2 regions of the Flavobacterium notoginsengisoli genome follow, and region 1 is predicted to be linked to the other one. Evidence: riboswitches for the same ligand, from Rfam matches in the RefSeq annotation. Region 1 holds a riboswitch; the other holds the start of a gene.

Region 1 (3,704 bases):
AGAAAAGGAACCGTTTTATTACAGACATCCTGAAAATGAGCATAATCATGAAGAGATTGCATCCTCAGCTCTTTCATTAGAACAAAAAAATATTTCGGAAATTACTTTTGATGATACTGTAATCGAGAAATCAGCATCAGCTTATAAAAGAGAAAAAGTTTCCGGAATTGATGTGGTTGCTGTAAAAACTTCTGCTAAAGATTTTGTGACTGTTGCAGCTAGTATTTCGTTAGGAAATTATGCGAGTGAAACTAAAAATGATATAATTCCGGCTTTGACAGCTTCAATGCTTTCAAAAGGAACGACGATTAATGATAAATTCAAATTTTCAGAAAAATTACAGAAATTAGGTGTTTCTTTAAATGTAAATGCTTCCACTTTCAAAATCAACATTGGCTTTAAATGTTTGAAAAAAGATCTGGATCAGGTTGTTGCTTTACTGGCAGAAGAATTAAGAAATCCTTTGTTTGATACTAAAGAATTTGAGAATTTGAAACAGCAGTTTATCGGGAATACAAAGCAGAGTTTAAATGATCCGGGAGAAAGAGGCGATATTGCTTTGTCTCAGGCAATTTATCCAAAAGGAAATCCAAATTACAATTTGAGTGTTGAGGAAAATATCGAAAATATCAAAAAAGTAACTTTAGATGAAGTAAAAGCTTTTCATAAAAAATATTTCGGACCAGCTTCGATGCGATTAGTAATTGTAGGCGATACAGAAGGAGCAAACTTAAATAATTCCTTAAAAAAATCATTCAAAAACTGGAATGGCGGAGTATCAGAAAAATTAAAATTCGAAGAACCTTCAAAATCAAATTCAAAAACTGAAGTAGTGACAATTCCGGAGAAACCAAGTGCAGAATTGTTCATAGGACAATATACAGGTTTAAAAAGAGCCGATGCTGATTATATTCCGTTCTACATTGGAAACTATACATTAGGAGCCGGATTTGCAGGACGTTTAATGCAGACAGTTCGTGACAACGACGGATTGACCTACAACATTTCATCCGGAATTGGCGGAAACATTGAAACAGGCGGTTATTGGTTTGTAAATGCTTCTTTTAATCCAAATTTATTCCAGAAAGGTCTGGACGCCACAATGGTTCAGGTGGACAAATGGGTAAAAGACGGAATTACAGCCGAAGAACTGGAAAACAAGAAAACCAATTTAATTGGAAGTTTTAAGGTGGGAATGTCTACTACAAGCGGAATGGCGAGAACAATTTTAGGTTTTATCGAAAGAGGATTAGAACCAAATTATATTGACCAATATCCAAAAGACATTGAAAAAGCCACTTTGCAACAGGTAAACGATGCGATCAAAAAGTATGTAAAACTGGATAAAATGATTATCATCAAATCGGGTTCTTTAGACAAAGAGGGAAATCCGTTGAAATAAATTTAAAAACTTATGCTTTTATTGTTTTTTTTAGAAGTATAAACTATAAAAAAAGTATAAAAGAGCTGTCTTAGGACAGCTCTTTGTCAATTTAGCTTAAGCTAAAAATGTAAAGTTTTAATGATTTGTTTGGTGTTTTACTGTTGCGGACACGAATTGCAAATCTGCGTTATCGGGGTAGCTGTGAAGTATGTAATCTGCAATATCAAAAGTTAGGCTATCGTCGCCATTTGTAAATGCTATTACAGTCATTCCTGCATCTTTACCAGCTTTCATTCCATTAAAGGAGTCTTCTATAACAATACAATTTTCTGGTAAAACATTTAATTTTTTTGCTGTTGTAAGATACACAGCAGGATCCGGTTTTCCCTTTTTTTCATGTTCAGAAGAAGAAATAGCATCGAACAAATCGTTAATTCCGGCTCTTTCCAGACTTATTGCTATAAAAGATTCGGGTGAATTTGTTGCCAGACCTATTTTGTAGTTAGCTGCTTTTAAATGCTCGATAAAAGGTCTGATATTTTCTATAATACAGTCTTCGGTACGTATTAAATCCATAACTCTTCGAATTACCATTTGTTCGGCTTCTTCTAAAGTTACATTATGCCAGGGATATTTGGCAAACCAAAAGTTTGTTACTTCCCTAGTTGTCATTGTCTGTGTTAGCAACCGATCCGAATGAGAAAGTTGTACTCCTAATGAGCTAAATATTTCGGTTTCTGCCTGCTTCCAAAAATGTTCACTGTTAATTACAACACCGTCCATGTCGAATATTACAGCTTCTTTATTTTTCATTTATTCTATTATTTCTGCATTGTTAAACATCGGAGCCAGAAATGAGAAACGGTTTAAGGTTTCAAAATCTTTCCGAAGCATAAATTAATTTACAAACCTTGATAAAAGTTTAAGGAGGAATAGGCAGAATGTACCTGTACAGGAAGTATCTGCTTTTCCCTACGCCAGTATAAACTGATTCAGGTTCAAAGGGTGTTTCTCAATTCTGCTTCTGCCAGAATACCCCTAAAGCAATGCGAAAGTAGAAAAAAAATATTTTCTATTAAATAATTGTTTGTGATTAATTTTTAAAGCCCTCGCTGTTGCGAGCGTCTCGCTCGTGCACTAAGCCGTTTTACAACGATAGAGCAGATCTGTGCCCACAAAGATTGGTTAGTTCTCTTTGTAAATATAAAAAAGCACATTAGTTTATGTAGCTTTTGTTTTAATGATTTGTTTTGTGTCTTACTGTTGTGGGTACGGATTACAAATCTGCGCTATCGTTTTTTATGCTATAGTTTACTAAAATTGGTTGCAAATTATAATTTGCAACATTATAATAATTTTTTGTATTCGTTGGGTTTGTAATTTAGTGTATATCAAAATTATAGATTATGAGAATAATTAATAAATCAGGATTATTGCTATCTATTTTAACGATTGTTTTTATCAGTTGTAACCAATCAAAACAGAATGATGCTGTTATAGAAAAGAGCAATTCGGGAGAATTAGATCGAACTACATTACCAATTCCAGAACCTCCTTTTGGTGGTAAGATTGGGGAAACGTATAAAGACTCTAAAGAAGAATGGCCTAAATTAGTTACTCCGCCTCAAGGAGCTCCAAATGTTATTATAATTCTTTTAGATGATGTAGGTTTTGGTCAGGTAAGCACTTTTGGAGGTCCTGTTCCTACACCTGCATTAGATCAACTTGCTGCAAATGGTTTAAAATATAACCGATTCCATACTACGGCAATATGTGGACCCTCCAGAGCTGCATTGCTTACAGGACGAAATCATCATAACGCAGGATCAGGATTTTTAGCAGAATGGGCTACAGGTTTTCCAAGTTATGATTGTATGATTCCGAAAACGACTGCTACTTCGGGAAGAATATTAAAAGGTAATGGATACAGCACAAGCTGGTTTGGAAAAAATCATAATACACCAGATTGGGAAACTTCTGTTGTTGGTCCTTTTGATCGTTGGCCTACAGGTTTAGGATTTGATTACTTTTATGGATTTAACGCAGGAGAAACACATCAGTATTATCCAGTTCTTTTTGAAAATACAAAAGCAGTTGAGCCTAATAAAACACCTGAGCAAGGATATCATTTTATGACTGATATGACAGACAGGGCGATTAACTGGCTCGAATACAATAAAGCTCTTGCGCCACAGAAACCAGTCATGATGTATTTTGCTCCTGGAGCAGCACATGCGCCACATCATGCACCAAAGGAATGGCGTGATAAATTTAAAGGTCAATTTGATAAAGGCTGGGATGTAGTAAGACAGGAAACCTA
Region 2 (3,704 bases), on a different contig from region 1:
AATATTTTGGCGAAAAAGGAGTAAAAAAACTTTCTTTTATTACCGCCTGTTTAATAGCATATGCATTCTTAATCTTGTTTATGGCTATTACAATTCCGGCTGCAAAAGGAATCAGTCCCGTAAACGACGAACAATTTCAAGCCGTTTTTGGGCAAAGTATGTGGATTATTGTCGGAAGTTTAATTGCTTTTATGGCATCACAGCTTATTTATGTCTGGATTTTCTGGTTTTTCAAAAACAGAACAGGAGAAAAAAAAATATGGCTGAGAGCTACAGGTTCTACTGTAATTTCGCAATTATTCGATTCGTTTATTGTTCTTGGAATTGCTTTTTGGCTTCCCGGAAAAATTGATTTTGACACTTTTATTTCTTCAGGATTAATTGGTTATACTTTCAAATTAGCCATTGCCATTTTGTTAACTCCTGCCATTTATTTAGGACATCACTTAATTAAAAAGTATTTGGAAAACGATAAGCACGATAAAAATCCGGAACAATTAGAAGAATGAAGCATTATAAAATATTACTATTAATCATTCTGTTAAGCCTTGTAAGTTGTTCTAAAGACGTTAAAAAACAATTATTAGAAGTTACTGACAAGATTACAGATAAAATAGAAACTATTTCTGAAAGTACTGCCGAAACTGTAAATGAATACAAACAATCCATTGTAGACAAAATCACAACTACTGAGAATGCATCAGAAAATGCAAAAACAGTAAACGACAGCATTGCAGCCACTCAAGAAATTGAAAATGAAAAATTCTTAGGAATCACTGCTTTTAAAAAATTTATATCGGATTGTAAAACAGGAGAAACCATAACCCAAAAAGAACTTATTGAAAGCCACAATATTCCTGCTGACGGAATTAAATTAATAAAAAGCATCACCAAAACCGCAGAAGATGAAATTGAAGTAAAATGGAAATCAACCTGGTTTATCGAAAAGATTTCGGATGCAAAATTTAATGATGCCAAAATTAAGTTCAGGTTTGAAGCCAATAAAATATATACTTCCGGAGAAGCAATCGGAATTAAATACAAAAAGAAAGTTTATACCGATTTAATAATCGTAGGAACAAAAGCTTATATACCAAGCGTAAAAGGTTATCACTGGAAAATTGGGAAATAATGGAAGATAAGATTAGATGCAGCTGGTGTACTTCCAGTGATTTGTACAAAAAATATCATGACGAAGAATGGGGTGTTCCAGTTTATGATGACCCTACTCTATTTGAGTTTTTAATTTTGGAAACTTTTCAGGCCGGATTAAGCTGGATTACAATTTTAAATAAAAGAGAGAACTTCAGAGCCGCTTTTGATTATTTTGATTATCAAAAAGTAGCGGACTATTCTGAAGACAAAATCGAAGAGTTAATGCAGAATACCGGCATAATTCGAAACAAATTAAAAATTAAAGCCGCAGTTACCAATGCTCAAGCTTTCATGAAAATTCAGGAAGAATTTGGCAGTTTTTCAGATTATATCTGGAAGTACACCGACGGAAAACCTATCATAAACAATCTAAAAACTTCAAAAGAAGCTCCTGCTACTACACCTCTTTCAGATGAAATTAGCAAAGATTTAAAAAAAAGAGGATTTAAATTTGTTGGTTCAACCGTTATTTACGCACACATGCAAGCCACCGGAATGGTCAATGATCACGCCGAAGATTGCTTTACTCGGGCTAAATAATTTTCAGTCTCAGTCACAGTTTTCAGTCTTTAATCTTTGATTTTAAGTTTTCAGAAAACTGAAAACTGTAACTGAGACTGAAAACTTTAAAAAAAATCATTACATTTGCTTCACACTTTAGGGGTGTCTGCATCACGCAGGCTGAGATTTTACCCTCTGAACCTGATCTAGTTCATACTAGCGTAGGGAAAAGTAAGATGACTTCTTGAACGCATTTCTGTGCGTTATTGCAGCCATTCCTATTGTGTATAACTATACACTAAACAAAAAGGAATGGAACTAAAAATCAATCAACAAACTAAATTTTTCAATGCTGAATCGCTAAGCGTTCAATCATTGCTCGATCTCGAAATTCCGCAAAAACAAAACGGAATCGCCGTTGCTGTCAACAATACTGTTGTTCCAAAAACCAATTGGAACGAATTTCTCGTACAAGAAACTGACGAAATCCTAATTATTTCTGCTACCCAAGGCGGGTAAAATTCCAATATAAAAATTGCTTCGCCTGTTCGCTATCGCTCGGGTCCAAATTCCAATTTCATATCGGACGTAGACGCATTGCTGTGCGCCTCTACAACTCATAACTTATAACTCATAACTTCTTTTCCTATGACTACAGAAGAACAAATATCCAGAACCCCATTTCCAAATTCTAAAAAAGTTTATATCGATGGAGAAATTCATCCAATAAAAGTCGCTATGCGAGAAATCGCCTTAAGCGATACCAAACTTTCAAACGGAGGTGTTGAGAAAAATCCTCCCGTAACCGTTTACGATACTTCCGGACCTTACACTGATCCAAATGTTGAGATTGATATTCGAAAAGGATTACCACGCTTACGCGAAAGCTGGATTCTTGATCGAAATGATGTTGAAATTTTAAGCGAAATAACTTCTGATTACGGTCAAAGCCGATTGAAAGATAAAACACTAAATCATTTGCGATTTGAATATTTACATCAGCCAAAACGTGCTAAAAAGGGCGCCAATGTCACACAATTGTATTACGCCAAACAAGGTATTATTACTCCGGAAATGGAATATATTGCCATTCGTGAAAATCAGCGTATTGAACTTTTAAATGAGCAAACCAAAGCCATGCGATGTCAGCACAATGGCCATAGTTTTGGAGCTAATACTCCTAAAAGTAAAATCACTCCGGAATTTGTACGTTCTGAAGTAGCCTGCGGAAGAGCAATTATTCCCAACAATATCAACCATCCGGAAAGTGAACCTATGATTGTAGGCCGCAATTTCCTGGTAAAAATTAATGCCAATATCGGAAACAGCGCTGTGACTTCAAGCATTGAAGAAGAAGTTGAAAAAGCCGTTTGGGCTTGCCGTTGGGGAGCCGACACGATTATGGATTTGTCTACTGGAAAAAACATTCACGAAACGAGAGAATGGATTATTCGTAATTCACCAGTGCCAATTGGTACCGTTCCTATTTATCAGGCTTTAGAAAAAGTAAAAGGAATTGCCGAAGATTTAACCTGGGAAATTTTCCGTGATACTTTGATTGAACAAGCAGAACAAGGTGTTTCGTATTTTACGATTCACGCTGGGGTTTTACTTCGCTACATTCATTTAACTGCAAATCGCGTTACCGGAATTGTTTCGCGTGGCGGATCTATTATGGCAAAATGGTGTCTATTTCATCACAAAGAAAACTTCTTATACACGCATTTTGAGGAAATCTGTGAAATCATGAAACAATATGATGTTGCTTTTTCTTTGGGAGACGGCTTACGTCCAGGTTCGATTGCCGATGCGAATGACGCTGCTCAATTTGCTGAATTAGAAACTTTAGGCGAACTAACTAAAATTGCCTGGAAACATGACGTTCAGGTTTTTATTGAAGGTCCGGGACACGTTCCGATGCACATGATTAAAGAAAACATGGATAAACAACTGGAACATTGTCATGAAGCACCATTTTACACTTTAGGGCCTTTAACAACTGATATTGCACCGGGTTACGATCATATTACTTCTGCAATTGGCGCCGC

Evidence for each region. A riboswitch is a leader RNA that binds a small molecule or an ion and turns the genes downstream of it on or off. The one in region 1 is predicted to bind thiamine pyrophosphate.
Region 2: it holds a riboswitch for thiamine pyrophosphate, as region 1 does, so the genes downstream of both, thiS (sulfur carrier protein ThiS) here and ACFS3A_RS09245 (HAD family hydrolase) in region 1, are expected to answer to the same signal.

What each region holds. Positions count from the first base shown of each region.
Region 1 is NZ_JBHUOT010000003.1:321,425-325,128, forward strand. It holds gene ACFS3A_RS09240 (M16 family metallopeptidase) at 1-1,402, shown strand, start outside; gene ACFS3A_RS09245 (HAD family hydrolase) at 1,520-2,197, opposite strand; TPP riboswitch at 2,337-2,434, opposite strand; gene ACFS3A_RS09250 (sulfatase-like hydrolase/transferase) at 2,791-3,704, shown strand, end outside.
Region 2 is NZ_JBHUOT010000012.1:51,578-55,281, forward strand. It holds gene ACFS3A_RS22305 (queuosine precursor transporter) at 1-509, shown strand, start outside; gene ACFS3A_RS22310 (hypothetical protein) at 506-1,132, shown strand; gene ACFS3A_RS22315 (DNA-3-methyladenine glycosylase I) at 1,132-1,695, shown strand; TPP riboswitch at 1,805-1,901, shown strand; gene thiS (sulfur carrier protein ThiS) at 1,969-2,175, shown strand; gene thiC (phosphomethylpyrimidine synthase ThiC) at 2,305-3,704, shown strand, end outside.